3 regions of the Kocuria sp. HSID17590 genome follow, and region 3 is predicted to be linked to each of the others. Evidence: riboswitches for the same ligand, from Rfam matches in the RefSeq annotation. Region 3 holds a riboswitch; each other region holds the start of a gene.
What was found. A riboswitch is a leader RNA that binds a small molecule or an ion and turns the genes downstream of it on or off. The one in region 3 is predicted to bind thiamine pyrophosphate.
Positions count from the first base shown of each region.

Region 1 (6,996 bases), on a different contig from region 3:
TGCAGCCCGGCCGTGATGGCACCGGAGGAGACGAAGACGATCTCCACGCCCTGCGCCTTGACCCGCCCCAGGGCGTCCACGATGCCGCGCAGCGCGTTCTCGTCGATCGAGTTCTCGATCGAGGTCAGGGAGGACGAGCCCACCTTCACGACGACGCGGCGGGCCTTGGGCAGCTGCTCCCGGCTCGTGATCGCGGAGCGGCGGTTCTTCCCGCGGCTCTCGGTACTGAGCTGGATCGCGGACTTCGAGGCCTGCTGCTCCACGGCGGAGACGTCGATGGTCGCGGTGGGGGTCTTCTCGCGGTGCGGCTGCTCACTCACTGTCGCCCGACTCCTTCGTCTCGCCGGATCCGCCCTCGCGGCGGCGGGACCGCGCCTCGTCCACGGACTCGGTCCAGACCCCGGCGCGGCGCTCCTCCTCGAGCTCGGCGCGCGCCTCGGACTTGGCGTCCATGCGGTCGTAGAACTGCTCGCGCTTCTCGCGGCGGGTGGGCCGGGAGGTCTCCTCCATGCGCAGGTCCGTGCCGCGGGGACCGCCGAGCAGCTCGGCGCCGCCCACCATGGTGGGCTCCCAGTCGAAGACCACGCCGTTCTCCTCCGGCCCGATCAGCACCGCGTTGCCGGGCTTCGCGCCGATCCGGAACAGTTCGTCCTCGATGCCGAGCTTCGCGAAGCGGTCCGCGAGGTAGCCCACGGCCTCGTCGTTGTTGAAGTCCGTCTGCAGCACCCACCGCTCGGGCTTCTCGCCCCGCACGTGGTACAGCGGCTCCTCCGCCCGGTCCTCGCGGGTGATCACGAACTCCTGGCGGTCCCGGCCGCGACGACGTCGCGTCGGCTCCGGCTGCAGGACCGTCACCGTGCGCTGTTCCTCCGCACGCTCCTCCTCCTGCTCCCGCGCCTCGGAGACGAGCGCCGCCATGGCGAAGCCGAGCTCCTTCAGACCTTCGTGGGAGGCGGTGGAGACCTCGAACACGGGGTAGCCGCGCTGCTCGAGCTCCGGACGGATGAAGTCGGCGAGATCCCGGGCGTCCGGCACGTCCACCTTGTTCAGGACCACGAGCCGCGGGCGCTCGGTGAGCGGGATCGCGGTGGGGTCCTCGTCCCGCACGGCCTCCGCGTAGTGGGCGAGCTCCTCCTCCAGGGCGTCCAGGTCCGTGAGGGGGTCCCGGCCGGGCTCCAGCGTGGCGCAGTCGATCACGTGCACGAGAGCGGCGCAGCGCTCCACGTGGCGCAGGAACTCCAGGCCCAGGCCCTTGCCCTCGGACGCGCCGGGGATCAGGCCGGGAACGTCGGCGACCGTGAAGCGGGTGTCCCCCGCCTGCACCACGCCCAGGTTGGGGACGAGCGTGGTGAAGGGGTAGTCGGCGATCTTGGGACGGGCGGCGCTCATGGCGGCGATCAGGCTGGACTTGCCAGCGGAGGGGAAGCCCACGAGGGCGATGTCCGCGATGGACTTCAGCTCGAGCTCGACCTCCTGCTCCTCGCCCGGGGTGCCGAGCAGGGCGAAGCCCGGTGCCTTGCGCTTGGGCGAGGCCAGCGCCGCGTTGCCCCGGCCGCCCATGCCGCCGGCGGCCAGCACGTACTCGCTGCCCTCCCCCAGCAGGTCCGCGAGCACATTGCCCTCGCGGTCCTTGACCACGGTGCCGTCCGGGACGGAGAGCACGAGGTCCTGGCCCTTGAAGCCGTGGCGCATGTCCCCCTTGCCGGGCTCGCCGTTCGGGGCCTTCTGGTGCGGGGCGTGGTGGAAGCCCAGCAGCGTGGTGGACTGCCCGTCCACGCGCAGGATCACCGACCCGCCGTCACCCCCGTTGCCGCCGTCCGGTCCGCCCAGGGGCTTGAACTTCTCGCGCTTGACGGACACGCAGCCGTGGCCGCCGTTGCCGCCGGTGGCGTGCACGACGACTCGATCAACAAAACTGGCCACGTGGCTCCTCGGGATCTGGGCGGCCCGCCGTGTGCGGGACCCGTTGGTCTCTGGTGAAAAGACTAGAGGGTGAGCGCGTAGAGCGCCCACCCTCTAGTGGTCGTCACCGCACGAGTCGGCGACGGGTGGACCCTGGGGTCCGGAAGAACTGACTACTCGGCGGTCTGGATGTTGACCACGCGGCGGCCACGGCGGGTGCCGAACTCGACGACACCGGCGGCCAGGGCGAACAGCGTGTCGTCCTTGCCGCGACCCATGTTCAGGCCGGGGTGGAAGTGCGTTCCGCGCTGGCGGACGATGATCTCGCCGGCGTTGACGGACTGGCCGCCGAAGCGCTTCACGCCCAGGTACTGGGCGTTGGAGTCACGGCCGTTGCGAGTGGAGCTCGCACCCTTCTTGTGTGCCATGGTGTGTGCCTACCTTCGTTGAAAATGTATCGGGGACCGGGAGGATCAGGCGTTGATGCCGGTGATCTTGACGGTGGTCAGTTCGGCGCGGAAGCCCTGACGCTTCTTGTAGCCGGTCTTGTTCTTGTACTTCATGATCGAGATCTTGGGACCGCGCAGGTCCTCGATGATCTCGGCCGTGACCTTGACGTCGGCCAGGGTCTTGGAGTCGGAGGTGACCTTGTCCCCATCGACCAGCAGCAGCGCAGGAAGCTCTACGGTGCTGCCTGCCTCGCCGGCGACGCGGTCAAGGGTCACGAGGTCTCCTACGGAAACCTTCTCCTGGCGGCCGCCTGCGCGGACAATCGCGTACACCACTTGGGAACTCACTTCTCTCGACATCTATGGACTGCGTGTGTGGGTCGGGCGGACTCCTGGATGCTGCGAATGTCGAGTCAGCCCGCTGCGGTGGTCGAGGACCGACCGCGTGCCACGTGGCTGTCGCATCAGAACAGGGTGTTCGCCCGAGTGTGCCGCCCTCGCGTGCGGATCATGGATATGACGCACAGCGATGCCCGGCACCGACAGCCCAGACTACCCGATGCGGGGAAGTCACGCCAATCACCCCTCCGTGCCGCTCCCCCGCGCGGTCTGGGCGAAGAACGCCAGTTCGAGCCGGCACGCCCGCAGGAACGCACGCCGCATCGCGGAGCGGGTCGCGGGGTTGGCCACGGCGGCCGCACGGTCCACGGCGCGGCGCACCGTCTCGGTGGCCGCCTGGAACCCCGAATCGCTGTACGTGGCGAGCCAGTCCGCGTACGGATGCTCTTCCCACCCCACCGCGCGGGCACGCTCCATGAGCTCGGTCCCCACGTGCGCGTAGAGCCAGTAGCACGGCAGGATGGCCGCCGCTCCCACGGCGAAGCCGTCCTGCCCGGTGCGGGCCAGCAGGAAGTCCGCGTAGGCGCTCGTGGTCTCGGACGGCTCGTGGGGTGCCCGCCCACCCAGGCGGGCCCGGTGCAGGGCGGACTCCGCGGTGACCACCGATGCCGAGGCGGACGCGAAGTGCTCCCGGGTGTCCTCGTCCGGTGCGGCCGCCGCGAGCAGGGCCAGTGCGCGCGAGTAGTACTCGAGGTACTGCATGTCCTGGTCCAGGTACCACTCGAACGCCTCGCGCCCCAGGGTGCCGTCGCCCAGGCCCCGCACGAAGTCCAGCTGCGCGATCTGCTCCCTGATATCGGCGCTGTCCGCCCACAGCGCGTCCGTGAACCGCTCGCCCAGGACCGCTGCCGCGTCGTCGTCGGCGGCGTCGTCGTCGGCGCAGGCCGCGGCCAGGAACTGCGGGTCCGTGACCAGGGCCTGGACGTGGTGCATGTGGTGCACCGGGCCGTTGCCGTGGCCCACGTGCAGGGTGTCCGCTGTGCGCAGCGCGCCGCGCAGCCACGCGCGGGCCGCGCCGATGCCCCCGGCCCAGTCCCCCGTGCGGGCCACCACGGTGGCCACGGCGGAGGAGAGCGAGCAGCCCGTGCCGTGGGTGTTGCGGGTGACCACGCGCAGTCCGGTGAACTCGGCCACCGGCTCGTGGACGCCCGGGACCACGAGGGCGTCCGGGGTGAGCTCGCCGCCCAGGTGACCGCCCTTGACGAGCACGCGCGTGCCGAAGGTATCGGCGACGGTGCGGCCCTGCGCGAGCGCCTCGTCCCACGTGGTGGCCACGGGGCGCTCCGCGAGCACCGCCAGCTCCGGGAGGTTCGGGGTGATCAGGTCCGCGGCTGGCAGGAGGCCGCGCAGAGCCTCCTCCGCCTCGGGCTCCAGCAGCCGCCCGCCCGCGGTGGCGACCATCACGGGGTCGACCACGACCACGGGGGCGCGACCGGCCGCGAGCCACTCCCGGACCGTCTCGATGACGTCCACGGAGCCGAGCATCCCCACCTTCACGGCGTCGAGCTCGACGTCGTCCGAGACCGCGTCCAGCTGCGCGCGCAGGACGTCGACGGGAGGGGTGTGCACGCTGCGCACGCCCTGCGTGTTCTGGGCGACCACGGCGGTGACGACGCTGAGACCGTAGCCGCCCATCGCGGCGATCGACTTCAGGTCCGCGGCGTGGCCGGCACCGCCGGTGGGGTCCGTCCCGGCGATCGACAGGACGCGGGGAACGGTGAGGACGGGTGTGCTGGAGACGGGCGTGGTGGCCACGACATTCCCTTCGCTAGTGCGAGCTAGATCAGGTTCGACGGGTGTGTTCTCAGCCGCGTGGCGCGGCACCCCGTGTGTGCTCCACCGATCATGCCACAGGGGCGCCCGGATCCCTCCGGACGCCCCTGTGGCATCGCGTCACCTCCCGCACCCGTGGGGCGCGGCGGCGCTCACTCGCCCTTGCGGGTCATCGTGATGTCCTGGGCCTTCACGCCCACGCCCACCACGGTGGGCTGCCCGTCCGTGGCCACGGCCTTCTTCGAGCCGGTGGCCGCCGCGGTGAAGCGGCTGACGGTGGACTTCTGCGCCTCGTACTCCTGGGTGGTCACGCTCGCGGTGCCGGGAGCCGCCGCCGGTGCCACCGCTCGGCGCGAGCCACGACGACGCCGCGCCGGCGCCGGCGTCTCGGCCGTCGGCTGGGCGGTGGTGGCGGTCCGGTTGCCCGAGGTGCCATTGTCCGAGGCGCCGATGTCCGAACGGCCGCCGGAGGGTGCGGTGGCCGCCGAGGCCTTCGCGTCCGCGTTCCGACGATTGCCCTTGTCGGCGCCGCTCTCCTGCGCACCGTTGCCGCGGCCGCCGGTGCTCCGGTCGGCCGTGTCGCCGCCGGCAGTGTCACGACCGCCGTTGTCCCGACCGGTGTTCTCACGGGACCCGCCGTCGCGTCCTCCACGGCGGCTGCCCTGGCGAGACCCGCCCCGGCTGTTGGACGAGCGGCTGCGGGAGTTGCCCCCGCGCGAACCGGAATCCTCGGAGCCCTTGCCCTCGGAACCGTCGGAGTTCTCGGAGTCCGGCGCACCGGATCCGCCGCGGTTCTTCCCCGACGGCGCGGAGTCACCGGAGGTCTCCTCCGTGAACGCCGCCGTCAGCGAGTCCAGCGAGAGCGATTCCGAGGAGTCTCCGTCCGCGCCGGAGCGGTCTTGGCCGGACTGTTCCTGCGGGAGCTCGATGACCTCGCCGTGGATCGTCACGCTGGAGGAGCTGTCGGCGTCCTCGGAGGAGTTCCCGGCATCCGCCGAGCTGTCCTGCTGGTTGCCGTTCTCCTCGCCCTGGGGCCCGCGGCCCCGGCTGCGCTTGCCGCGGCGCTTCTTCCGGCGGCGGCCGCCCTCGGACTCGCCGTCCGAGGTGCCACGGTGGTCCGAGTTCCCGTGGGTGTCCCCGGAGCCGTGGGCCTCGGACGTACCGTGCGTGTCCGAGTCCTGCCGGTTCTGCCCGCCACCCTGCTGGGTGTCCTCGGCACCGGAACCGTGCTGCGCGGCGTCGTCGTCCTCGTGCGCGGACGCGGAGGCGATGCTCGCGAGCGCGGCGCGGGTGGCCTCGGCGCGGGCCTGGTTCTCCTGCTCCTCGGAGCCGCCGCCGCGGTTCTGGGACCGGGAACGGTCCTGCTGCTGGTTGCCCTGGGGCTTGCCGGAGCGCGAGCGCTTGCGCTCGTTGCGGTTGCCGCGGTGGTCCGCGGGGGCGGCGCTGGAGCGGCCCTTGAGCGGGTGGTCGTGGACGACGACGCCGCGTCCCGCGCACTCCTCGCACGGCTCCGAGAAGACCTCGAGCAGCCCGGTGCCCATGCGCTTGCGCGTCATCTGCACGAGACCCAGCGAGGTCACCTCGGCCACCTGGTGCTTGGTGCGGTCCCGGCCCAGGCACTCCACGAGCCGGCGCAGCACGAGGTCGCGGTTGGACTCGAGCACCATGTCGATGAAGTCGACCACGATGATCCCGCCGATGTCCCGCAGCCGCAGCTGGCGCACGATCTCCTCGGCGGCCTCCAGGTTGTTCTTGGTGACGGTCTCCTCGAGGTTGCCGCCGGAGCCCGTGAACTTGCCCGTGTTGACGTCCACCACGGTCATGGCCTCGGTGCGGTCGATCACCAGGGAGCCGCCGGAGGGCAGGAACACCTTGCGCTCCAGTGCCTTGTGGATCTGCTCCTCCACGCGCATGTGCTCGAAGAGGTCCTCGTCCTCGGTCCAGCGGTGCAGCCGGTCCAGCAGGTCCGGGGCCACGTAGGTCACGTAGGCCTCGATGTTGTCCCACGCCTGCTCGCCCTCGACCACCATGGCGGTGAAGTCCTCGTTGAAGACGTCGCGGACGGTCTTGATGGTCAGGTCCGGCTCCGCGTAGAGCATCTCCGGGGCGAGCGTCTTGGTGGACGCCGCCTTCTCCTGGATCTGCTCCCACTGGGACCGCAGCCGGTTGATGTCGTTGGTCAGCTCGGTCTCGGAGGCGCCCTCCGCGGCGGTGCGCACGATCACGCCCGCGCCCTCGGGCAGCCGGTCCTTGAGGATCTTCTTCAGCCGCTGGCGCTCGACGTCCGGCAGCTTGCGGGAGATGCCGGTCATGGAACCACCGGGCACGTACACGAGGTAGCGGCCGGGCAGCGAGACCTGGCTCGTCAGGCGGGCACCCTTGTGGCCCACCGGGTCCTTGGTGACCTGCACGAGGACGGTGTCCCCGGACTTCAGGGCGTTCTCGATCTTGCGGGGCTTCTTGCCGAGCTCGG
Region 1 is NZ_RBMB01000025.1:6,625-13,620, forward strand. Features, by position in the region: gene proB (glutamate 5-kinase) at 1-320, opposite strand, end outside; gene obgE (GTPase ObgE) at 313-1,923, opposite strand; gene rpmA (50S ribosomal protein L27) at 2,076-2,330, opposite strand; gene rplU (50S ribosomal protein L21) at 2,376-2,687, opposite strand; gene D8M39_RS09520 (bifunctional hydroxymethylpyrimidine kinase/phosphomethylpyrimidine kinase) at 2,931-4,505, opposite strand; TPP riboswitch at 4,493-4,588, opposite strand; gene D8M39_RS09525 (Rne/Rng family ribonuclease) at 4,676-6,996, opposite strand, start outside.
Region 1: it holds a riboswitch for thiamine pyrophosphate, as region 3 does, so the genes downstream of both, D8M39_RS09520 (bifunctional hydroxymethylpyrimidine kinase/phosphomethylpyrimidine kinase) here and D8M39_RS11980 (ECF transporter S component) in region 3, are expected to answer to the same signal.

Region 2 (6,996 bases), on a different contig from region 3:
ACCGGTGCCGACGACGCCGGGCGCGTTCGCCACGACGCATCGCCCGACGAGGGCTCCGGCTTTCCGGGGCCCTCGTCGTACGCCGCCGTGGCTTGGGTGCCTACGCCTGGACGGCGTCCTTCCCGGGCACAGGCAGAGGTGCCTGGCGGTAGCGCCGGTTGCGCCACGCCAGCAGCGCACCCGCCAGGACGGCGGCCAGGACCGACGCCGTCAGGATCGCCACCTTCGCCTGGTCACCCGCGTCCGCGGCGGGGTCGAAGCTGAGTTCCGAGATCAGCAGGGACACCGTGAACCCGATGCCCGCGAGCAGCGCGATCCCGAGCAGGTCGATCCACCGGATCGAGGGGTCCAGCCTGCCGCCCGTGAGCCTGGTGGTGAGCCACGTGGCACCCATGATGCCCAGCGGCTTGCCCAGCACGAGCCCCGCGACGATGCCGAGCGTGACGGGGGCCGCGAGCGCCGTCGTCAGCCCGCCCCAGCCGCCCACCGCGACACCCGCGGAGAAGAACGCGAAGACGGGCACCGCGAACCCCGCGGACAGCGGGCGGACCCGGTGCTCCAGGTGCTCGGCCAGCTCCACGGGCTCCGCGGAGTTCTTGGCCGCCATGACCGGCACCGCGAAACCCAGCAGCACGCCGGCAACCGTGGCGTGGATCCCGGCCTCGTGGACGAGCGCCCACGTGACCACGGCCAGCGGCACCAGGATCACCCACGCGGCCCACGCGCGGTGCGCGAAGAAGCGAGGGAACCGGTGCGTGAGGACGGCGAACACCGCGAGCGGGACGAGCGCCAGGAGCAGCGGCGGGACGCTGACCCCCTCCGTGTAGAAGACCGCGATGATGGTGATCGCCAGGAGGTCGTCCACCACGGCGAGCGTGAGCAGGAACAGCCGCAGCGCGGGCGGCAGGTGCGAGCCCACGATCGCGAGCACGGCCACCGCGAAGGCAATGTCCGTGGCGGTGGGGATCGCCCAGCCGCCCAGGGTCTCGGGGCTCGCCAGGTTCACCGCCGCGTAGATCAGGGCGGGGACGACGACGCCGCCCACGGCCGCCGCGATCGGCACCGCCGCCTTCCCGAGGTCCCGCAGATCCCCCGAGACGGACTCCCGCTTGAGCTCCAGCCCCACCAGGAAGAAGAAGATCGCGAGCAGACCGTCAGCGGCCCACGCCCCGAGGCTCAGGCGCAGGTGCCAGGGCTCGTAGCCGACCTCGAGGTCCCGCAGGGCGAAGTAGCTCTCCGCAAAGGGTGAGTTGGCCCAGACAATGGCGAGGGCCGCAGCGGCGACCAGGAGGATTCCCGCGACGGTCTCCCTGCGGAGAGCGGTCTGGAGGCGGGAGAAGGGGCCGCCGGACGCGGGGTCGTGCGTCAACGGGTCCTGCACTGCGGAGTCGCTCGTTCCGGCGGTCTCGGGCAGAGCCGTGGCAGGGGTGTCATGTGTACGGGGGTGGTGCGAGGGCATGGAGGTCTCCACTGTCGACGGGCATCACTTGCACTTCGCCGACCAGACTTCCCGGCACACCAGCCAGCAAGGGTAGCAGTCGCGGCGCGCCCGTTCCCGCCGGAGCGCCCTCTGGCTACACTGGCCCCAGTGACACGGGGTGCCGTTGCCCGTCCCGCTCCGTCCGCCCGTCGAGGCGTTCGGAGCAAGGACCGCAGCGGCTGAGATGACACCCGTCGAACCTGTCCAGTTAGTACTGGCGAAGGGATGTCACGGGGCCCGCAGCAGTGGCGCACCGCTTTCTTCGCCGTGAGCCACAGGAGTGAGCATGCGGATCGAGAACACCATCGTCCTGGTCACCGGCGGAGCCCGCGGGCTGGGGGAGCACCTCAGCCGGGCCTTCGCCCGGGAGGGCGCGCGCGTCGTCGTGAACTACCACTCGAGCGAGGAGCGGGCGAACGCGCTCGTCCAGGAACTCGGGGAGGACTGGGCCCTGGCCGTCTGCGCGGACGTGACCGACGCCCAGCAGGTCCGGGACATGGTCGCGCGGGCGCGGGAGCACTTCGGCGCACCCATCACGGTGGCGGTGAACAACGCGCTGGTGGACTTCAGCTTCAACGGGGACGCCCGCCCCACCCTGGACACCCTCACCGCCGAGAACCTGACCCAGCAGTTCGAGGGCGCCGTGGTGGGCGGTCTGAACGTGATGCAGGCGGTGGTCCCGGGCATGGCGGAGGCGGGCGAGGGCCGGATCATCAACATCGGCACCAACCTCTTCCAGAACCCGGTGGTCCCCTACCACGACTACACCGCGGCCAAGGCGGCCCTGCTCTCCCTCACGCGCACCGCCGCGAAGGACCTCGGCCCGCAGGGCATCACCGTGAACATGATCTCCGGCGGTCTGCTGCGCACCACGGACGCGAGTGCGGCCACCCCGGACGAGGTCTTCGACTTCATCGCCGCCGGCACTCCCCTGGGCCGCGTGACCACCCCGGAGGAGTTCGCGGACACCGCCCTGTTCTTCGCCTCGGACTGGTCCCGCGGCGTCACCGGGCAGAACCTGGTGGTCGACGGCGGGCTGGTGGTGGACTGACATGGCGGCACCTTCCGAGCACGACGACGCCGCTTCGCCCGGTCCCGCTCGTACCGCACCCGCGGGAGACGAGCCGTCGGCAACCACCCACGAATCCGATCCGGCGCCGGAGACAGCGGCTGCGGCGTCGTCCGCGGGCAGGCCCGGCCGCCAGCTGCATCTCAACGCGTTCCTCTACGGCGCGGGCCACCACCAGGCCGCGTGGCGTGCGCCGGACTCCTCGGTGGAGCGCCTCACCGACATCACCTACTACGAGGAGCTCGCGCAGCTCGCCGAGCGCGGCCTGTTCGACGCCGTGTTCTTCGCGGACGGGCACAGCGTGGGACCCGTGGCGGACGGCCCGCACTGGGCGCTGGAACCGCTGACCACGCTGTCCGCGATGGCGCGGGCCACCGAGCGCATCGGCCTGGTGTGCACGGTGTCCTCCACGTTCTTCACCCCGTTCCACGCCGCACGGATGCTCGCATCCCTGGACCACATCTCCGGCGGTCGAGCCGGGTGGAACGTGGTGACCTCCATGTGGGACGCAGAGGCCCGCAACCACGGCTACGCGGCCATGCCGCCCAAGGACGAGCGCTACGAGCGGGCGCGTGAGTTCGTGGAGGTGGCCCGCGCGCTGTGGGCCAGCTGGGACACGGACGCCGTCACCGCGGACCGGGAGGGCCAGTGGGCGGACCCCGCCAAGCTGCACCCCGTGAACCACGAGGGTCGCCACTTCCTGGTGGACGGCCCGCTGACCGTCCCGCCGTGCCCGCAGGGCGAGCCGGTGCTGTTCCAGGCGGGCGCGTCCGGACCGGGCAAGGCTCTGGCCGGAGATGTTGCTGAAGGCATATACGCGGTGGCGTACGACCTCCCTGCCGCGCAGGAGTACTACGCGGCCGTGAAGGCCGAGGTGAGCAGGGCGGGGAGGGACCCGGACGCCGTCGTCGTGATGCCGGGACTCGTGACCTACGTGGGCCGCACCCACGAGGAGGCCCTCGCCAAGCAGGACCGCGTGGACCGGCTGCTGCCCGTGGAGCAGTCCCTCGCGCAGCTCTCCACGTTCGTGGAGCAGGACTGCTCCCAGTGGGAGCTGGACGCGCCCGTTCCCCCGCTGCCGCCCCTGGAGAAGTTCACCGGTCCGCAGGGGCGCTACGGCACCATCCTGCGCATCGTCGAGGCCGAGAACCCCACCGTCCGGCAGCTGCTCGGGCGCCTGGCCGCCGGCGGCGGGCACTGCACCATGGTGGGCACGCCGCAGAGCATCGCCGACCAGATGCAGGAGTGGCTGGAGAAGGGTGGTGCGGACGGCTTCAACCTCATGCCGCCCGTGCAGCCGGACTCCCTCGCCGATTTCGTGGACCTCGTGGTCCCGGAGCTGCAGCGCCGCGGCCTGTTCCGCACCCAGTACACCGCCACCACGCTGCGCGGTCACCTCTCGCAGGTCTGAGCCGGGCAGGACGACGCCGCCGCGCCCCGTTCGTGGGGCGCGGCGGCGTCGTGCGGAGACGAGCAGGCGGATCCTGGCTCCGGGTGGAGGCCCGGGTGGAGGCGCAGATCGGGCCCCGGCGACGAGGCGACCGGCGTGGGTGCCGGAACGCGGCGGCGTCGTCCCCTCAGGTCTCCCGGATCACATCAGGGGCCGCAGCGGCGCGAGCACCACCTCGGCCACCCGCGCCATGGGGTGGCGGTCACGCCACGCCGGCGAGGTCAGCTCGTCGCAGTGTGTGCTGTCCGAGAGGAAGACCTTCTCCATCTCCGCGGCGAAGTCCTTGTCCACGATCTCCACGTTGGTCTCGTAGTTGAAGGACAGGGAGAGCCGGTCCAGGTTGGCGGTGCCCACGGTGGACCACTCGCCGTCGATCGTGGCGGTCTTGGAGTGGATCATGCACGCCGCATACAGCAGGATGGTCACCCCGGCCTCCAGCAGCTGGCCGTAGAAGCCCCGGGAGACCCAGTCCGCCACGATGTGGTTCGAGTCCTTGGGCACCATGATCCGCACGTCCACACCGCGGCGGGCGGCGGCCAGGAGCGTGTCCAGGATCTGCTGGTCCGGCACGAAGTACGGGGTGTTGATCCAGATGTGGTCCCTGGCCCGCTCGATCGCGCTCAAGTACATGCCGCGGATGGGATACACCAGCTGGATGGGGAGGTTCGGCGAGACGCGCACCTCCGGATCCCAGTTCTTGGGCGGGATCCACTCGATCGCGTGCTCCGGGGCGCGGTCCTCGTTCCACACGGCAGCGATGGCGTTGCGCAGTCCCCACACCGCCGGGCCGATCTCCCGGATGTGGGTGTCGCGCCAGCGCCGGGAGTACATCGAGCCGATGTTGAAGCCGCCCACGAAGCCGATGTTGTCGTCCACCACCAGGATCTTCGAGTGGCACAGCCCCGAGAAGCGCAGGGGGCCCTTCCAGAACGGACGCCGCACCGCGGGGACGCGGAAGACGTCCACCTTCTCGGAGAACCGGTAGAACGAGTGCGGCACCACGGTGTTCGCGAACCCGTCGTAGATCACGAAGACCTTCACGCCCCGCTCGGCCGCACGGTTCATGCCGTCGAGGAAGCGCTGCCCGATCTCGTCGCCCTTCCAGATGAACGTCTCCATGTGGATCGAGCGCTCGGCACCGTCGATCGCCTCGAGCATGTCCTCGTACACGTCCTCACCGGAGGTGTAGACGGTCATTGCGGAGTCCTGCACCTGCGCGGTGTACGTGCCCGGGCGAGGAGCATCACGCTGCTTGCGCCCGCGCTGCTTCCACCAGTCGACGCCCGCGAGGGACGCAACCACCACGGCCTGCGCCCCGAGCAGCGAGGCCGCCCCCACTCCCGCGGCCTTGAGGATGATCCGACGTTCCCTGATCTCGGCTAGCGCCCGCATTGCGTTCATGACGCCACAGTAGTGCCGCTCACCCCGCAGCCACCACGGTTTCGGGGGCGCCGCCTGGAAGTCGTCCTGGATCCGAGGGTGCGCGGCCCTCCCGACGACGACGTCGCACGGCCGGTTTCTCAGGGCCCGCGCGGGTGGCTACCGTGGGGAGCATGAGAATCGCCACGTGGAACGTGAACTCCATCCGTGCCCGCGCCGACCGCATCGAGGCGTGGCTCGACCGTTCGGACGTGGACGTCCTGGCCATCCAGGAGACCAAGGCCAAGGACGAGAACTTCCCGTGGGAGCTCTTCGAGTTCGCGGGCTACGAGGTGGCGCACTTCGGCGTGAACCAGTGGAACGGCGTCGCCATCGCCTCCCGCGTGGGGCTCAAGGACGTGGAGCGAACCTTCCCTGACCAGCCCACGTTCGGCAAGCCCGGCCAGGAGCCCGCCCAGGAGGCCCGGGCGATCGCCGCCACGTGCGACGGCGTGCGGATCTGGTCCCTCTACGTGCCCAACGGGCGCGGGCTGGAGGATCCCCACATGCCGTACAAGCTCGAGTGGCTGCGGGTGCTCGAGGGCCACGCCAGGCAGTGGGTGCAGGACGATCCGGACGCGCAGATCGCCCTGGTGGGCGACTGGAACGTGGCCCCGCGGGACGAGGACGTGTGGGACATCCAGCTCTTCAAGGACGGCGGATACACGCACGTCAGCGAGCCGGAACGCGCGGCGTTCAACGCGTTTGTCGAGGACGCCGGCTACCAGGACGTAGTCCGGCCCCGCCATCCCGGCCCCGGTGTCTACACCTACTGGGACTACACACAGCTGCGCTTCCCCAAGAAAGAGGGCATGCGCATCGACTTCCAGCTGTGCTCCCCCGCCCTGGCCGCTCGGGTGACGGACGCGTGGATCGACCGTGACGAGCGCAAGGGCAAGGGCGCGTCCGACCACGCACCCGTCGTGATCGAGATCGACTGACCGTGCCCCTCCTCAACGTGGGCAGCGCGTACCGCAGCGTCACCGGTTCACCCATCCGCTTCGCCCTGCGGATCTACGTGCCCCAGCAGGAGCTCGACGCGGCCTACGCCCCTGGCATCCCCCGCGCCATGGACCCGTTCACGGCCGGGGTGCACGAGTTCTCCGAGCAGCTCGCCCGGCTCGCCGACACCACCCAGCCCCTGCTTCCGCCCGCACACGAACCGCTGTGGACCATGCCGTTCTCCACCGCACCGGCCGGGGCGCGGCGTGTGGCCTCGGGCCGTGGGGGGGACTTCCCGGTCTTCCACCCCGCCCAGCGGCTTCGACGCTCCCTGCGCCTGTTCACCGCCGCCGAGGACGAGAACAGCGCCCAGCTGCTCCCCCTGCTCGTTCCCGAGAAACAGGTTGAGGCGGCCGCCAAGGCCACTTCTCGTGAGGCGTTCCTGCCCGTCTACACGCGGGAGTCCGCCTACGTGGTGCCCCTCGCGTGGTTCGCCGCGTTCGAGCCCGAGGACCACGTGTCCTCCCACCACTCGGGCCACGAGGTGCACCGGTTGATAGTCCCCGCGGACACCGCCGCGGCCCGGGTGGCTGGGGCCGCCCGGGCCGTGGAGGACGCCGCCCGATCCGTCACGCG
Region 2 is NZ_RBMB01000024.1:6,011-13,006, forward strand. Features, by position in the region: gene nhaA (Na+/H+ antiporter NhaA) at 101-1,459, opposite strand; TPP riboswitch at 1,585-1,723, shown strand; gene D8M39_RS09270 (3-oxoacyl-ACP reductase) at 1,767-2,531, shown strand; gene D8M39_RS09275 (LLM class flavin-dependent oxidoreductase) at 2,533-3,960, shown strand; gene D8M39_RS09280 (phosphatidylserine/phosphatidylglycerophosphate/cardiolipin synthase family protein) at 4,141-5,400, opposite strand; gene D8M39_RS09285 (exodeoxyribonuclease III) at 5,553-6,359, shown strand; gene D8M39_RS09290 (hypothetical protein) at 6,362-6,996, shown strand, end outside.
Region 2: it holds a riboswitch for thiamine pyrophosphate, as region 3 does, so the genes downstream of both, D8M39_RS09270 (3-oxoacyl-ACP reductase) here and D8M39_RS11980 (ECF transporter S component) in region 3, are expected to answer to the same signal.

Region 3 (6,996 bases):
GTGGTCGTCGAGCACGATCACCCGCTCCACCACCGGTTCCCACAGGGCAACCCGGTGCTCCACGACCACCAGGGTGGTGCCGTCCTCCCGGACGGCCCGGGACACGGCCCGGCACAGCTCCACGGCCCCCTCGTGGTCCACGCTGGCCGTGGGCTCGTCGAGCAGCAGCAGGCGCGGACGCATGGCCATGACCCCCGCGAGCGCCAGGCGCTGCTTCTGGCCGCCGGACAGGGCCGTGGTGGAGTGCTCGAGGGGGAAGTGGAGACCGACCCTGTCCAGGGCCTCGTGGACGCGCGGCCAGATCTGCTCGCGGGGGACGGCGAGGTTCTCGAGACCGAACGCGACGTCGTCCCCGATCCGCGAGAGAACCACCTGCGTCTCGGGATCCTGATGCATGAAACCCACGGCCCCCCGCACGTCGCGCGGGTCGGCGCCGTCGACCGTCAGTCCACCCGAGCGGGACTGCCCGTCCGGATCCTGCTCCACACCCGCCAGGGCCTGCAGCAGGGTGGACTTGCCCGCACCGGAGGGGCCCAGGAGCAGCACGCGCTCCCCAGCGCCGATCTGCGCGTCCACCCCCGCGAGGCTCGGGTACTGGCGCCCGGGGTAGTGCCACCCGAAGTTCTCGAGACCGACCGACGCGCCCGCCGGGATGGTGCCCGATGCCGCGGTCATCGCCGGCGCGCGGCGCCGGACGCGAGGGCGCTGAGGACGCCCGTGGCCTGCAGCGCACGCACCACGAGCCACATCAGGGCACCGGCGATCACGGCGCCGGAGAGCGTGGTGAACACGGCGTAGACCAGTTTCTGGTCCGTGGCCCACTCGTAGTTGTACAAGATGTTCTCGCTCACCGCGAGGAAAAGCCCGGAGACCGCACCGCCCGCTGTGGCCGTGAGGAGCCCGAAGCTGCGGTAGCGGGTCAGCAGGAAGACGATCTCCACCCCCAGGCCCTGGATCACGCCGGAGAGGACCACGAGCCATCCCGCGTGGGTGCCCAGGAACATCTCCAGCACGGCCGCGAGCAGCTCGCAGAAGATCGCGGCACCCGGCTTGCGGATGATCAGCGCACCGAGCGTGCCGGCCACGAGCCAGCCGCCCACGATGAGCCCGCCCGCGGGCGGGTACGCCACGGACCCGGCGGAGACAGCCGGGGCGAGCAGGTTGGACCACAGCCAGAAGACCACCGCGCACACCGCCGCGAGAACGGAGGCGACCACGATGTCCACCACCCGCCACGAGTGCTGCCGGGGGGCGTTCCTGCGCGGCTCACCCCGCCCCGGGTTGGGCTGGGACGCGCGCTCCGACGTGTTGCGGACCTGCTGTGTCATGTGAATCCTCCTGAAGATTCCAGGAGGGGAAGGCTCGCGTCCACGGGTGCGGACGGGTCCTTGAGATGCTCGACTCCCTAGCGCCGGTATGAACCGGATCAGGTTCGAGGGTCTGCGCTCACACGCACTCTCAGCGCCGCGGTGGCGCTCCCCTGTCGTTGTGCCGCCAGTCTAGACCACGGCACGCACGAGGGCCGGGTGCGCTGCGTACCCGGCCCTCGCGTGCGGGACCTCCCGGGCACTCGGCCCGGTGGGGTTCCTCAGATCTCGGACTGCGAGGTCTTGCCAGAGTCCTTCTTCTCGGACTCCATCTTGGACACCTGGCGGGCGATTCCCACCTTGATGACGGTGCCCACCACGCCGGTGATCATGGCCCACAGGATGATGTCCCGCCAGGCCTCGTCCTCGTCCGGGTTCTTGGCGGGGGGCTCGTTGCCGGTGACCTGCTTCCACACGGCGGACAGGCCCTTGTTCGCGAGGGCCACGCCGCCCAGGGACGCCACGGTGCCGAGGATGTCCATCGCCTTGTTCATGAAGTGCTCCTTCTCGTCGCGAGTGCCGACGGCGCTTGGGGCCCGACGGCGTGCTGCTTCCTCCCCCAGCATACGAACCTCGGCGCGTGGCCGGGCGGTGCGGGGTGCGGTTTACGCTGAAATTATGTCCTCAGCGTGATTCCTCGTGCCCGGCCCGGGCCACGACGTCCCGCAGCTCGTCCTCCATGAGGTTCTCCTCGTGCAGGTGCTTGGAACGGTACGCGGCCCGGCCCACCATGTGCGCGGAGACCGGCACGGTGAGCAGCTGGAAGACCCACGCGAGGATCAGCAGCGGGATCATGCGCGGCTCCCCGCTCTCGATCGCCACGGCCGTGAGCATGAGGAACAGGCCGAAGACCTGCGGCTTGGTGCCCGCGTGCATGCGCGAGAGCAGGTCAGGGAAGCGCACCAGGCCGATCGCGGCGGCCAGGGACATCAGGGCGCCCAGCACCAGGCACAGCAGGGCGATCACGTCCAGGACGGTGTGCCAGCTCATGAGCGGTCCAGCCCCACGTTGCGCGCCACCGTGACCGAGCCCAGGAAGCCCACCAGGGAGACGATCACGAGCAGGATGATGTTGTTCGTGTGGTGGTTGTAGACCATGTCCACAGCCAGGCACGCCCCCACGATGGCGAGCAGCACGTCCGAGGCGATCACACGGTCCAGCAGGGAGGGCCCCTTCGCCAGCCGGTAGATGGTTCCGGCGGCGGCCAGGGCGAGGATCGCCCCGCACAGCCACACGGCGACATCGAGCATTGTCATGAGCGCTCCTCCCCGTGGCCGGTTCCGGCCTCGTCCATCTCGTGCGCGGGCGACTCGAGCGCCCCGGTGGCCTCCGTGTTGTCGGGGTCCCCGACCACGGTCAGCAGCTTCAGGTCCTCCCGCGTGCCCATGATGCGGATCCAGGCGGCCTCGATGTCCAGTGCGGAGCGCCGGAACGCCTCCGCCTGCTCCGGCGTGGAGATGTCCAGCACGTGGAAGTAGAGGATCCCGTTGCCACGGTCCACCTCCACCACCAGGGACCCGGGGATCAGTGCCATCGTGTGGCCCACGGCCGTCATGAGCAGGTCGTTGTTCTGGCGCAGGGGAACCCGCAGCACGGCGTTGCGCACCCGCGGGCCCTGCGTGACCGCAAGCCAGAAGACGTGGAAGCTGGCCTTGGCCACCTGCCAGATAAACGTGGGCACGAACAGCGCGAAGTGCACCACGTTGAAGCGCCGGGACAGGCGCACGGGCGGCAGGGTCAGCAGGCGGGTGACGAGCAGCGCGAGCAACAGCCCGAAAACCAGGTTCCCGATGCTCCAGTCACCCCACAGTGCACCCCACACCACCACGAGCCACAGGATCAGCGGCAGCTCGGCGCGCAGGGAGTTGCGCGAACGGCGCCGCACGGCGGACGTGCTCATCGACTCTCCTCACTTGCGCCGCCGTGACCCTCGGGGTGCAGGACGGCGTTGACGTAGCGGTCCGGGTGCACCAGGTTCTCGGCGGCGTTCTCCGCGAGGTCGAACAGCGGCCCCGCGAAGACGGTGAGAGCCACGCCCACCACCACCAGGGCCGAGGTGGCACCCACCATGGTCCGCGGCAGCAGCACCACCGGGGACCTCCCCGAGAACCGGCTGCCGGACTTCCTGGCGACCACGCGCGAGGTGCTGGGGCGCCGGCCCTCCGCGGTGGTGGCGCGCAGCACGGGATCCGGGTACTCGGCGTCGTCGACGCTGCGCAGGAACACGCGGTTCCACACACGGATCAGGGCCATGAGCGTGAGCAGCGAGACGAACACGGACACGCCCACCAGCAGGTAGCTCAACCACGTCCCGGTGCTCACGCCGGCCTCGATCAGCCCCACCTTGCCCAGGAAGCCGGAGAACGGCGGGATGCCGCCCAGGTTCAGCGCCGGGATCATGTAGAGCACGCCCAGCAGCGGGGAGATCTTGAGCATCCCGGCCAGGCGGTCCACGTTGGTGGACCCGCCGCGGCGCTCGATGAGACCGGCCACCAGGAACAGGCTGGTCTGGATCACGATGTGGTGCGCGATGTAGTAGACGACGGCGGCCAGCGCGGCCTGGGTGCCCAGCGCGATGCCGAAGATCATGTACCCGATGTGGCTGATCAGGGTGAACGAGAGCATGCGCTTGATGTCGATCTGCGCGAGCGCACCCAGGATGCCCACCAGCATGGTCAGCAGCGCCACCCACATCAGCAGGCCGTTGATCTGCGTCCCCGGGAACAGCAGCGTCTCCGTGCGGATGATCGAGTACACGCCCACCTTGGTCAGCAGCCCGGCGAACACGGCGGTCACCGGCGCGGACGCCGTGGGGTAGGAGTCGGGCAGCCAGAACGAGAGCGGGAAGATGGCCGCCTTGACCCCGAACGCGATCAGCAGCATGAGGTGCAGCTGCATCTGCGTGCCCACCGGCAGGTCCGCGAGCTTGCCCGAGAGGTCCGCCATGTTCACGGTGCCCGTGGCGCCGTAGATCATGCCCAGGGAGATCAGGAACAGGATCGAGGAGATCACGGAGACGACGACGTACGTCACGCCCGCGCGGATGCGCTGCGCGGTGCCGCCCATGGTCAGCAGCACGTAGGACGCGGTCAGCAGGATCTCGAAGCCCACGTAGAGGTTGAACAGGTCCCCCGCGAGGAACGCGTTGGACACGCCCGCCACCAGGATCAGGTAGGTGGGGTAGAAGATCGAGATGGGGCCCTCGTCGTCGCCGTTGGCCACGCCCTCGCTCACCGCGTAGACGAGCACCGCGAGGGAGACGACCACCGAGACCACGAGCATCAGCGCGGAGAGCTGGTCCACCACCATCACGATGCCGAACGGTGCCGCCCAGTCCCCCAGGTGCACCACCTGCGGACCCCTGTTCCACACGTTCGCGAGGATGACCGCGTTGAGCACCAGCGTCAGCGACATGGAGCCGATGGTCACGGCGCGCTGCAGGCCGTTGCGGTGGACGATCAGGAAGTTCAGGGCCGCCCCCAGGAAGGGGATCAGGACCGCGAGAGGGGCGAGCTGCGCCGGATCAGTACTCATGCGTGTCCCGCTCCTTTCCGTCCGTGAGCTTCTCGGCCCTGTGGTGACCCGGTGATTCCGCCGCCTCTTCCTCGTTGTGCCGTGCCGGGGCGAACCGCGCGTCCGCGTGGTTGAACTCGGAGGTGTCCTGCGGCATGGCGTCGTCGTCCTCGGCGTCGTAGGAGGACTGCGTGGCCACGCGACGGTCCTCGAGGTCGTCCTGGATCTCGTCCCGGCGGGCCAGGATCCACGAGCGCCAGATCATGCTCAGGATGAAGGCCGTGGTGGCCAGGGAGATCACGATGGACGTCAGGACCATCGCCTGCGGCAGCGGGTCCGAGTACTCGGCCGGGTCCAGGGAGGAGTCGTAGAGCGGGGCCACTCCCCGCTCGCCGCTCGTGTGCAGGATCAGCAGGTTCGCGCCGTTGGTCAGCAGCATCAGGCCCAGCAGCACACGGGTGAGCGAGCGCTCGAGCAGGAGGTAGACCCCCACGGAGAACAGCACCCCCATGACCACCAGGAGCGTGACGTTCACGGTCATCGCTGCACCTCCGAGGTCTCGTCCGCGCTGACCATCGATCCGCGGGGGGCGTCCGGGTCGTCCACGCGCGTGGCCGAGACGCCCGGGCCGTTGCGGGTCAGCCGGATCCTGGACCCGCCGCCCGCGGGCTTCTTCTCCGACTCCATGGCCGTGCGCTCGATCCTCTCGTCGATGCGCCCGCCCAGGGAGCGCAGGACGTCCAGGACCAGACCCACCACGATCAGGTAGACGCCGATGTCGAAGACCACCGCGGTGACGAACTTGACGTGGCCGAAGACCCACATGTCCCACTCGAACGTGTAGCTCTCCATCACGGCCCCGCCGAAGAACACCGGGGCGATCGCGTAGAGCGAGGAGATCGCCAGGCCCGCGCCGAGCATCCACCCGGCATTGACGGGCGTGGCCCGCTCGAGCTCGTAGCGACCGCCGGCCAGGTAGCGCAGGGTCAGCGCGAGGGATGCCATCAGCCCGCCCGCGAAGCCGCCGCCGGGCAGGTTGTGCCCGGCCACGAGCAGGTAGAGGGACACGATCATGAACGTGTGGAACAGCAGCCGGGCAACCACCTCGAAGATGATGGAGCGGCGCTCGGGTGCCAGGGTCCGCCCGGCCAGCAGGAAGGGATCCGCGTCCGGGCGGGAGGAGAAGCGGCGGGCCACCTTGAGCTGCTGGGTGTCCGCGTGGGGCGAGTGCGCCGCGGCGTCGGCACCGCGGATGGCCTTCAGCTCCGCCGGGTCCAGCTGCTGGCGCTCGCTGCGCAGCCGGTCGCCGCGGCCCTTCACGAAGATCAGGGACGCGATGCCCGTGGCGGCCACGGTCAGCACCGTGATCTCACCCATGGTGTCCCACGCGCGGATGTCCACGAGGATCACGTTGACCACGTTCGCCCCGTGCCCGAGGTCGTAGGCCATTTTCGGCAGGTCCAGGGAGATCCGCGCGGCGCTGCGCGAGGAAATGGAGAACATCGCCAGGGCCATCATGAACACGCCGAAGACCACGGCGAAGACGGCGCGGAACACGCGGTGCCCGGCCGGCTTCCGGTTCCACAGCGGTCCGGGCAGCGAGCGCAGGGCCAGCACGAAGGCCACCAGGGAGATGGTCTCCACCAGCGTCTGGGTCAGGGCGAGGTCCGGTGCGCCGTGCAGGGCGAAGATCAGTGCCAGGCCGTAGCCGGTGACCGAGACGAGCAGCACCGCGAGGAAGCGCTTGCGCGCCGTGAGGACGAGCAGTGCCGCCACGACCATGGCGAGGCCGGTGGCCACCTGGGCGAGGGAGTCCCCGTAGCGGAACCCGGCCAGCGGGGGCGTCTCGTACCAGAACAGTGCCACGAGGGGCACCACGATGGCGGTGACCAGGACGACGGAGAGGTAGAACATCAGCGAACCGCGCTGGGTGCGACCGGTCAGCCACACGGCGAGGAGGTCCAGGACGTTGATGACCTTGCGGTACACGAAGTCGCCGCTGGGCACCTCCGGCAGCCTGCTCTGGAACTGGGCCACGGGGCGCCGTGCCGCGTAGAGCGCCGCGCCTGCGGCGATCACGAGCGCGGAGAGACCCAGCGCCGGGGTGAAGCCGTGC
Region 3 is NZ_RBMB01000050.1:4,638-11,633, reverse strand. Features, by position in the region: partial or broken gene D8M39_RS11985 (energy-coupling factor ABC transporter ATP-binding protein) at 1-675, opposite strand, end outside; gene D8M39_RS11980 (ECF transporter S component) at 672-1,328, opposite strand; TPP riboswitch at 1,386-1,492, opposite strand; gene D8M39_RS11975 (DUF4235 domain-containing protein) at 1,589-1,861, opposite strand; gene mnhG (monovalent cation/H(+) antiporter subunit G) at 1,992-2,357, opposite strand; gene D8M39_RS11965 (monovalent cation/H+ antiporter complex subunit F) at 2,354-2,623, opposite strand; gene D8M39_RS11960 (Na+/H+ antiporter subunit E) at 2,620-3,267, opposite strand; gene D8M39_RS11955 (Na+/H+ antiporter subunit D) at 3,264-4,901, opposite strand; gene D8M39_RS11950 (Na(+)/H(+) antiporter subunit C) at 4,891-5,421, opposite strand; gene D8M39_RS11945 (Na+/H+ antiporter subunit A) at 5,418-6,996, opposite strand, start outside.